Regions from separate parts of the Bradyrhizobium sp. CCBAU 45389 genome, predicted to be linked through region 1. Evidence: predicted binding sites of a transcription regulator. Region 1 holds the regulator's gene; each other region holds the start of a gene.
What was found. Region 1 encodes PhoB, which activates phosphate uptake and scavenging genes when phosphate is short. Its sites were predicted from a motif close to TGTCATNNANCTGTCAT; they were not measured.
Positions count from the first base shown of each region.

Region 2: XH79_RS17130 (YdcH family protein) is a predicted target of PhoB. The motif match lies at 1,682-1,698, and genes of this name have one in related genera.
Region 3: phnC (phosphonate ABC transporter ATP-binding protein) is a predicted target of PhoB. The motif match lies at 1,209-1,225, and genes of this name have one in related genera.

Region 1 covers NZ_LBIY01000073.1:19,886-23,156, reverse strand. The annotation lists gene XH79_RS08900 (aspartate aminotransferase family protein) at 1-451, opposite strand, end outside; gene XH79_RS08895 (GcrA family cell cycle regulator) at 907-1,419, shown strand; gene phoB (phosphate regulon transcriptional regulator PhoB) at 1,652-2,359, opposite strand; gene phoU (phosphate signaling complex protein PhoU) at 2,382-3,098, opposite strand; gene pstB (phosphate ABC transporter ATP-binding protein PstB) at 3,110-3,271, opposite strand, start outside.
Region 2 covers NZ_LBIY01000087.1:53,260-56,530, forward strand. The annotation lists gene XH79_RS17125 (NAD(P)/FAD-dependent oxidoreductase) at 199-1,302, shown strand; gene XH79_RS17130 (YdcH family protein) at 1,416-1,595, opposite strand; gene XH79_RS17135 (YdcH family protein) at 1,925-2,131, shown strand; gene XH79_RS17140 (hypothetical protein) at 2,259-2,477, shown strand; gene XH79_RS17145 (hypothetical protein) at 2,499-2,750, shown strand; gene XH79_RS17150 (GGDEF domain-containing protein) at 2,860-3,271, opposite strand, start outside.
Region 3 covers NZ_LBIY01000092.1:141,456-144,726, reverse strand. The annotation lists gene XH79_RS23210 (alpha-D-ribose 1-methylphosphonate 5-triphosphate diphosphatase) at 1-502, opposite strand, end outside; gene XH79_RS23205 (chloramphenicol acetyltransferase) at 499-1,161, opposite strand; gene phnC (phosphonate ABC transporter ATP-binding protein) at 1,336-2,145, shown strand; gene phnD (phosphonate ABC transporter substrate-binding protein) at 2,209-3,144, shown strand; gene phnE (phosphonate ABC transporter, permease protein PhnE) at 3,216-3,271, shown strand, end outside.

The DNA of each region.
Region 1 (3,271 bases):
CGAGATATTTTGCCGATCCCGTCGCAGCCAGCGTCGCCAGCGTGCGGCCATGGAAGGCACCCTCGAAGGTGATGATGCGGTAGCGCTCCGGATGGCCCTTGGAGAAGTGATGATGGCGGACCAGCTTGATCACGCCTTCCAGCGCTTCGGCGCCGGAATTGCAGAAGAACACGAGGTCCGCGAAGCTCTCATTGCACAGACGTGCGGCGAGCTTCTCGCCGTCCGGGCTCTGGAACAGGTTCGACATGTGCCAGAGTTTTGTCGCCTGCTCCTGCAACGCCTTGACCAGCGCGGGATGGGCGTGGCCGAGCGCGTTCACCGCGACGCCGGAGGTGAAATCGAGATAGCGCTCGCCATTGGTCGCGATCAGCCAGCAGCCTTCGCCGCGCTCGAAACCGAGGTCGGCCCTGGCGAAGACGGGGAGCAAATGCGGCGCGGCGCTGTTCGTCATGACGATCACTTGATGTTGCGGACGGCCTGAACGCGCTCACGCAGCGCACCATCAACCGGCCCGGAAAACGAAACGTGCCGCCTTTTAAGGGCGGCACGTGACACTATCTTATGCCGGGGAGAACGGGTGTCAATGCCGCCCGAAAGCCTCGCGAAACGCTGAATCCGTAGTCTTGCGGTGCCGGATTTGCAGGGTTTTTGCCACGGAACATGTGGAAGCGAGTCGGCTGACTCTTGCGCGTGAGTCACGCCATATTGTAGCGTTTGGCTTGTCAGATACGACATCTCGTGCAGCAGTTCTGATCCTCTAAGTCCTCATGTACCGGCGTAAACGTTCGGGCGTTCTGGTTACGCCCGGCGAGCCTTAAGGGATTCTGGCGGCACGGGTTTTTCGAGGCTTAGGCATTCGCCGCAAGGCGCCAGGACGGCAGCCGCACGGCGAGGGAAGAGGGTGCAATGACGGTTTTGACCTGGTCCGACGATCGCGTCGAGCAGCTGAAAAAGCTCTGGGAGGCCGGATTGTCGGCCAGCCAGATCGCAGCCGAGCTCGGCAACGTGACCCGTAATGCCGTGATCGGCAAGGTGCACAGGCTCGGCCTGTCCGGCCGCGCCAAGAGCCCCTCATCGGCAGCTCCCCGGCCGCGCAAGGCGCGTCCCGCTCAGCACATGATGAGGGTCAGCCGCCCCATTGCGCGCGGCAACACCGCGCTGGCGCAGGCCTTCGAGGTCGAGGTCGAGGCGGAGCCTGTCACCTACGACAACGTGGTGCCGATGAGCCAGCGGCTGTCGCTGCTCGAATTGAACGAGGCGACCTGCCACTGGCCGGTCGGCGATCCCTCGAGCCCGGATTTCTTCTTCTGCGGCGGCAAGGCGCTCTCCGGCCTGCCCTACTGCGCCCAGCACTCGCGCGTGGCCTATCAGCCCGCGGCGGACCGCCGTCGCGCGCCGGCAAAGCCGGGCACGCGCTGAGTTTGTTCTGAGATCAAGAAGCAGCCGTCGCATGGCGACGGCTCAACACACTCCGCTGTCGTCCCGGCGAAGGCCGGGACCCATAACCACCGGCAGACGTGGTTACAAAGACTCGGAGTTACCCTCTTTGCACAACAATTACGCCCTGGGGTTATGGGTCCCGGCCCCCGTGCGCAATTGCGCACTAGGCCGGGACGACACCGATGTTGTGGCGGCAGCTCTCTAAAACAGCTTACGTCTGCTCGGCCTTCGCGAAGCGGTCGTCGAGCGCATAGCCGGCGCCGCGGACGGTGCGGATCGGGTCCTGCTCGCGGCCGAGATTGAGCAGCTTGCGCAGGCGGCCGATATGAACGTCGACAGTGCGCTCGTCGATGTAGATGTCGCGGCCCCAGACGCTGTCGAGCAGCTGCTCGCGCGAGAACACGCGGCCTGGATGCTCCAGGAAGAACTCCAAGAGGCGATATTCGGTCGGACCGAGATCGATCGGCCGGCCCGAGCGCGCCACGCGGCGCTTCTCGCGGTCGAGCTCGATGTCGCCATAGGCGAGCACGGTGGCGAGCCGCTCGGGGCTGGCGCGCCGCAGGAGGCCCTTCACCCGCGCCAGCAGCTCCGGCACCGAGAACGGCTTGACGATGTAATCGTCGGCGCCGGTGGCAAGCCCGCGCACCCGCTCGCTCTCCTCGCCGCGCGCGGTGAGCATGATGATCGGAAGCTGCTTGGTCTCGGGGCGGGTGCGCAGCCGCCGGCACAGCTCGATGCCCGAGAGGCCCGGCAGCATCCAGTCGAGCACGATCAGGTCGGGGATGTGCTCCTTGAGGCGGGTGTCGGCGTCGTCGCCGCGCATCACCGTCTCGACGTCATAGCCGTCGCCTTCGAGGTTGTAGCGGAGAAGCTCGGTGAGAGCTTCCTCGTCCTCAACCACCATAATGCGTGCGCCCATCGGCTCGTCGCTCCTTAAGTCTTCAGGTATTCGGGACCGTCGTGGCGAAGGTCGTCATGTCGCCCTTCGGCCGCTTGTCGGTGATGGCCTGGCCCTCGATCATGTAGAACACGGTCTCGGCGATGTTGGTGGCGTGGTCGCCGATCCGCTCGATGTTCTTGGCGCAGAACATCAGATGGATGCAGAACGAGATGTTGCGCGGATCTTCCATCATGTAGGTGAGGAGCTCGCGGAACAGCGAGGTGCAGATGGCGTCGACTTCCTCGTCGCCCTTCCACACCGCCATCGCCGCCGGCAGATCGTGCGCGGCATAGGCGTCCAGCACCGACTTGACCTGCTGCTGCACGAGGTCGGTCATGTGTTCCAGGCCGCGGAACAGCTTCAGCGGATGGAAATCGGTCTCCAGAGCGGCGACGCGCTTACCCATGTTCTTGGCGAGGTCGCCGATGCGCTCGAGATCGGTCGCAACGCGCATGGCGCCGACGATCTCGCGCAGATCCACCGCCATCGGCTGGCGGCGGGCGATGGTGAGCACGGCGCGCTCCTCGATGCGCTTCTGGAGCGCGTCGAGATCGGCGTCGGTGGTGACGACGCGCTGGCCGAGCGCGACGTCGCGGCGGATCAGCGCGCCGACGGAATCGACGATCATGCGCTCGGCGATGCCGCCCATCTCGGCGACCAGGCGGGTGAGTTCCTGGAGGTCGGTATCGAAAGCCTTTGCGGTATGTTCAGAACCCATGTCCTGTCTCCTCAGCCGAACCGGCCGGTGATGTAATCCTGCGTGCGCCGATCGCTCGGCGACGTGAAGATCTTGCTGGTGTCGTCGAACTCGATGAGCTCGCCGAGATACATGAAGGCGGTCTTGTCCGAGACGCGCGCCGCCTGCTGCATGTTGTGGGTGACGATCGCGAT
Region 2 (3,271 bases), on a different contig from region 1:
CACCCGCGATTTCAACGTCGGATTGTCTGGCCTCGCGGGTTTGGATCGGGTAAACGCCTGTACGCGCAACAGAAAAATGTGACGCCAAATACGGCAATTGCCCTGACATGATAAATGCTTCCTTAACGGAAAACGGCCCCGGGCCCTCGTTCTCAGGTTCATTGGCCCCGGCGCTTCCAGCCGACGTCCTGCACAACCATGGATAAGGTCGACTGCATCGTCATCGGAGCCGGCGTGGTCGGGCTTGCGGTGGCCCGGAAGCTCGCCCAGGCCGGGCGCGAGGTGATCGTGCTCGAGGAGGCCGAGGCCATCGGCACCATCACCTCCTCGCGCAACAGCGAGGTGATCCATGCCGGCATCTACTATCGCGCCGGGAGCTGGATGGCGCGGATGTGCGTCAGCGGCAAGCACGCGCTCTACCGCTATTGCGGCGAGCGCGGCATCCCGCACAAGAATTGCGGCAAGCTGATCGTCGCGACCAATGCGAAAGAGACCGAGAAGCTGCAATCGATCAAGGCGCACGCCGAGGCGAATGGCGTGCTCGACATGCAGCTGCTCACGGGCGAGGCCGCACGCGCGCTGGAGCCAGCGCTGGCCTGCGACGCCGCGCTGCTCTCGCCCTCGACCGGCATCATCGACAGCCACGCCTACATGCTCTCGCTGCGCGGCGAGGCCGAGGAAGCAGGCACCGCCTTCGCGTTTCACACTCCGCTGGTCCGCGCCAAGGCGGCGGCCGGCGTGATCGAAGTCGAGGCCGGCGGCGAAGCGCCGATGACGCTGCAATGCGGCCTGCTCGTCAACGCTGCGGGACTCGCGGCGACGACGGTCGCGCGCAACATCGACGGCATGCCGCTGGACCGGATTCCGCCGGCCTACCTCGCCAAGGGAAACTACTTCAGCTGCAACGCCAAAGCGCCGTTCTCGCGCCTGATCTATCCGGTGCCCGAGCCCGGTGGGTTAGGCGTGCATTTGACGCTGGATATGGCAGGGCAGGCGCGTTTCGGGCCCGACGTCGAATGGATCGAGACGATCAACTACGAGGTCGACCCGTCACGCGCCGAGCGTTTCTATCCGGCAATCCGCAAGTACTGGCCGACGCTGCCCGACGGCGCGTTGATGCCGAGCTATTCGGGTATCCGGCCGAAGATCGTGCCGCCGGCTGTCGCCACGCAGGACTTCCTGATGCAGGGGCCGCGCGATCACGGCGTCGCAGGTCTGATCAACCTGTTCGGCATCGAATCGCCGGGGCTGACATCCTCGCTCGCGATCGCCGATCACGTCGCCGAGCTCGCAGAGATCTAGGCTCCCACAACGATGATTGCGCGGGCTCTCGCACCCTTGCAGCAGGGATGAGCGCAAAGGCTCTCATCCCTGCCTGAAAGGGTACGATCAACTCAACACTGTTACGGGGGTTACTAGTGGAGCGTATCGCCTTGCTTCAGACGCTCGATCTGGTCCTTGACCATCAACTTCCGGCGCTTCAACTCAACAATTTGCAGGTCGTCTGTTGAAAGGTGCACGAGAGCTTCGTGCAATTCGTTTTCGAGAAGTTTGTGTTTCCGCTCCAATTCAACAAGATGTGCCTGAATTGTCATTCGAAACCTCCTCGGTAGGGTTGAACCTCAGGATTCGATCCGGACAGCGAAGTCTACATCACCGATTCGTTCTGTCGATGGGTATCCGTCGTCCCACCGTCATTTTTGAAAATACATATGTAATGAAGCGTGAGTACGGAACCGCGCGGGAAAAATCCATGATATCAATGCGCTTGCGCAGCGCCGCGGCGCACCGTTGAAATATCTTGCGGGAGATCGGTGCGCGGCAGCCCGAGATCGCTTGCGGTCACGCCGCGCAAGGACGATAATTTCCATAGGGCATCCACAGCCCAGATCACACGCCTATTCGGTTTTCGGCCACCGCAGACATGACCCATGAAGACGAGCGTGAGCTCGAAGCCGAGCTCACCCGGTTGCAGCAGGAACACCGAGATCTCGATGCCGCGATCGATGCCCTGCATCAATCGCCTGCCCCCGACCTATTGCGGCTGCAGCGGTTGAAGAAGCGCAAGCTGTTGTTGCGCGACCGCATCGCGTTCATCGAAGACCAGATCACGCCCGACATCATCGCCTGATCGCGTCCCGCGCGATCGCGACGCCTCACTGCGTCTGAATCCGCTTGACTCAAAAAGAACAAAATAGGAACATTCCTGCACCAACGCCCCAGGAAACGCCCAAGGAAAACTCACAAGGACAACGCAGATGCCGGCACCCGCCCTTTCGGACAACAGCCACTATGAACAGGCCTGCGATCAGGCGATCGCGATGTGCGACGGCAATCTGCGCAGCACCATCAAGGCGCTGATCATGGCCAACGAGTATCTGGAGGCGGAGCTGGAAGAGTTGCAGGCAGCGATTTCCGCCGGCTGCATTCCCGAGACCTCGCGCAGCAAGATGCGGAGCAAGAGCAGCGCCGCTTAGTTTCAACATTGGAGCAACGCCATGTCGGATGTGACCTACTACGTTGCAATGCCCTTTTTGATCGATGCCGACGGATCGCCCGTCGCAGGCGCGGCGGAAGAGTGTCAGTCCTCATCGGCAGCACTCCGGCGCGCCGAGATTCTGGCGCGCGGGGCCGGCCATATCGGCGCGGTCGCCTTCAGCCGCAGCGGCGATCCCATGACCGGCGAATTCGGCGACGCGACACTGCTACGCAAATTCGGCAACGTGCCGGAAGATCTCGCGACCCTCTGATCCCTTTTGGCTTGAGCACGATCTCCGCGCAAACGCGTTCCGCGTTTGTCGCAAGGGAAAACCGCGACGCACTCTGCGCTGACGCGACCCTTCGGGTCCGGATCGTGCTCTAGCGCTCGCTGCTGACGAGCCCGATCGGCGGCTCGTGCCGGCGGCGCGCCTTGCGCACATACATGGCGGCATCGGCCTCTTCCAAGGCACGGCCTGCGTCGGAGTGCGGACCGAGCAAGGCGACGCCGGCAGAGGCCCCCGCCGTCACGTTCTGGTCGCGGAAGACGAAGGACAATTCGTCGATCGCCTGCTCGAAGGTCGCGGCCTTCGCCTTGGCATCGGTCTCGTTGAGATTCCACAACAGCAGCGCGAACTCGTCGCCACCGAGCCGGCCGACCACGTCGGAGGCGCGGACCTGCCGCGTCAGCGTCGCGACAATCGCCTTGAGCACCTCGTCGCCGGCGGCGTGGCCGAAGGAATCGTTGATCGGCTTCAACCGATCGACATCAAGCACGATCAGCGCGCCGCTG
Region 3 (3,271 bases), on a different contig from region 1:
CGTCCATGTGGTCGTTGAAGGCGAACAGGTCGACGCGGCCTTCGCCGAGCCATTGTGCGATCTCTGCCTCCGCGTCGAGATTGTAGGTCTCGTGGCGCAGATGGAAGCGGGTGTCGGCGGCGAATTGCGGGCGCTGCCGCTCGATCGCCTCCATCAGGCCGCGTGCGTTGTCGGCGCTGCGCAGGCCCGGCTCCCACGAGCAGGTCGTGGCGTGAAACACGGTGGTGATGCCGTTGGCGATCGCCTGACGGTCGCTGTCGGCGAGCGCGACGTCGATCGGGAAGTCGACGCCGGCGCGCGGCATCATCTGCCGCTCGAAGGCATCGCCGTGCAGATCGACGATGCCGGGCAGGACCAGCAGGTTGCGCGCATCGATCGCGAGCCGCGCACGGCCGCGGGAGGCGTCGACCTCGGCAATATCGATACCAGAGACAACAAGCGAAGTTTCGACGATCTCGGTGCCGATCAGGGCCCGGCCGCCTTCAAGGAAAATGTCTGTCACGCGATTGCGCTTTTCTTGCTGCTGCGAGGGGAGCCTGCCCGTGCTTCATACGTGGCGAGGAAATCTTCAATCCCGAGCTTGCGGAAATGGGGCAGGGCTTCACGCAATTTGTCGTGATCCCAGTCCCACCAGGCGAGCCTTGCAAGCCGTCCCGCGATCTCCTCCGAGAACCGCCGCCGCACGATCCGCGCCGGATTGCCGGCGACGATGGTGTAGGCCGGCACGTCCTTGGTGACGATGGCGCCGGCCGCGATCACCGCGCCAGTGCCGATGTTGCGGCTCGGCAGCACGACCGCACCATGGCCGATCCAGACATCGTGGCCGATATGAACATGATGCCGGCGCCGCCAGTCGAAGAACTCGGTGTCGTCGCTCTCGCCGTCGAAATAGGCGCTGGAGCGATAGGTGAAATGCGCCTGCGTCGCGCGGTGCATCGGGTGATTGCCGGGGTTGATGCGCGTCATCGCCGCGATCGAGCAGAACTTTCCGATCGTGGTGTAGGTGATCTGCGAATCGTTCACGACATAGGAGTAATCGCCCATCGTGACCTCGTGCAGGATGGTGCGCGCGCCGACCTCGGTGTAGGCACCGAGCCTCGTCTCATGGAGCTTCGAGGAAGCGTCGATGGTCGGTTGGACCGAAAGCACCTTGCCGGCCATGTTGCGTCCGAACGTTCGAGGGCGGGCAATCCTCTTCGAGCGGCTCGATGACAATGTCATGACGCGGCGATGACAGGGGATGAGGTGTGTAGGATCGCCGCACCGCAATGCGCATGTCACACAAGTGTTAAGCGCCGGCGTTAGCGGTGGGTCCCAGCTACTCTGGAGCCCTGCATGCTGGTGGTTGAAGGTCTGACGTGCCGCTTTGGCGCAAAAGCCGCGGTGGACGACGCTTCGTTTCAAATCTCCCCCGGCGGATTCGTCGGTGTGATCGGACGATCCGGTGCCGGCAAGTCGACGCTGCTCCGGACCATCAACCGCCTGGTGACGCCGACTGAGGGACGCATCCTGTTCGACGGCACCGACGTCACCGCGCTGCGCGGCAAGGAATTGCGGCAGTGGCGCGCCCGCTCGGCGATGATCTTCCAGCAGTTCAATCTGGTCGGCCGGCTCGACGTTCTCACTAACGTCCTGATGGGGCGCCTTGCCACCATGCCGGCCTGGCGCTCGCTGTCGCAGATATGGCCAGAGCAGGACAAGGCGCTGGCAATGTCCGCGCTCGAGCAGTTCGACATTGCCGCGCTCGCTGCCCAGCGCGCCGACCAGCTCTCCGGCGGCCAGCAGCAGCGCGTCGCGATCGCCCGCGCGCTGGTGCAGCAGCCCGACATCATCCTCGCCGACGAGCCGATCGCCTCGCTCGACCCGCGCAACACCAAGATCGTGATGGATGCGCTTTTGCGCATCAACAAGCACTTCGGCATCACCGTGCTCTGCAACCTGCACTCGCTCGATCTCGCCCGCAGCTATTGCGACCGCCTGATCGGCATGGCCGCCGGCCGGGTGGTGTTCGACGGCGCACCGTCCGCACTGACCGATCATGTCGCGCGTGAGCTCTACGACCTCGAAGCCGCCGACGTCATGGGTGGCGTGCCTGTCCCGGCGCCCGAGGGCGTGCCGGCGCTCGGAACCGCCGCGGCCGCCTGAGCCACGCCGCATCTTTTGTTGCCAGTATTGCGTCAACCGACCCCAACCGATGAAGAGGGTATCATGATCACTCGCAGATTAATCCTTGCCGGCGCTGCCGCGCTCGCCTTCACCGCTTCGGCTTCCGCCGAGGACTGGAAAGCAAAGTATCCCGAACTGACCTTCGCGGTCGTTCCGGCCGAGAACGCCTCTGGTGTCACTGAGCGCTGGGCGCCGTTCGTGAGCTATCTTTCCAAGGAGCTCGGCGTGAAGGTCACGCTGCGCATCGCCAACGACTATGCCGCCGTCATCGAGGGCCAGCGCGCCGGCAACATCCAGATCGCCAGCTATGGCTCCGCCTCGTTCGCCCGCGCCCGCCTGACCGGTGTCAAGACCGACGCCTTCGCCAACGACATCAACGCCGACGGCTCGACCGGCTACTACTCGGTGTTCTTCGTCAAGGCGAGCAGCGCCTACAAGAAGATCGACGACCTCAAGGGCAAGAACCTCGGCCTCGTCGACCCGAACTCGACCTCCGGCAACAACGTGCCGCGCTTCGAGCTCGACAAGATGGGCATCCCGGATGCCGACACCTATTTCAGCAAGGTCGTCTTCACCGGCAGCCATGAGAACGCGATGCTCGCGTTGGCGCAGGGCACGGTTGACGTTGCCGCCAACCAGTGGACCAGCGACGACGATTCCACGCTGGCGCAGATGCTGACCAAGGGCATGCTGAAGAACGCCGACGGCTCGGCGATGAAGAAGGACGATTTCCGGATCATCCACAAGTCGGCGCCGATCATCAACGGCCCCTATGCCTACAATTCGGACCTGCCGGAAGACGCGAAGGCCGCCATCGCCAAGGCGTTCTTCGACGCGCCGGCCAAGGACAAGGCCGCGTTCGACCGTCTCTCCGACGGCCAGAAGAAGGGCTTCCATCCCGCCACCACCAAGGACTGGGATGGCACGATCGAGCTGATCAAGTTCGTCGATGCATTGCGTAAGAAGAAGGCGTCCTGAGTTTTAGGGACGATGCACTGGAGCCGGGTCCCTGGACCCGGCTCTTTCTTTGACCGGACCCTCCTCGACCGATGACGACAGCGGTTTCGATCCTCCCCGAGCAGCAGCTCGCCGTGCTCAATGCTGC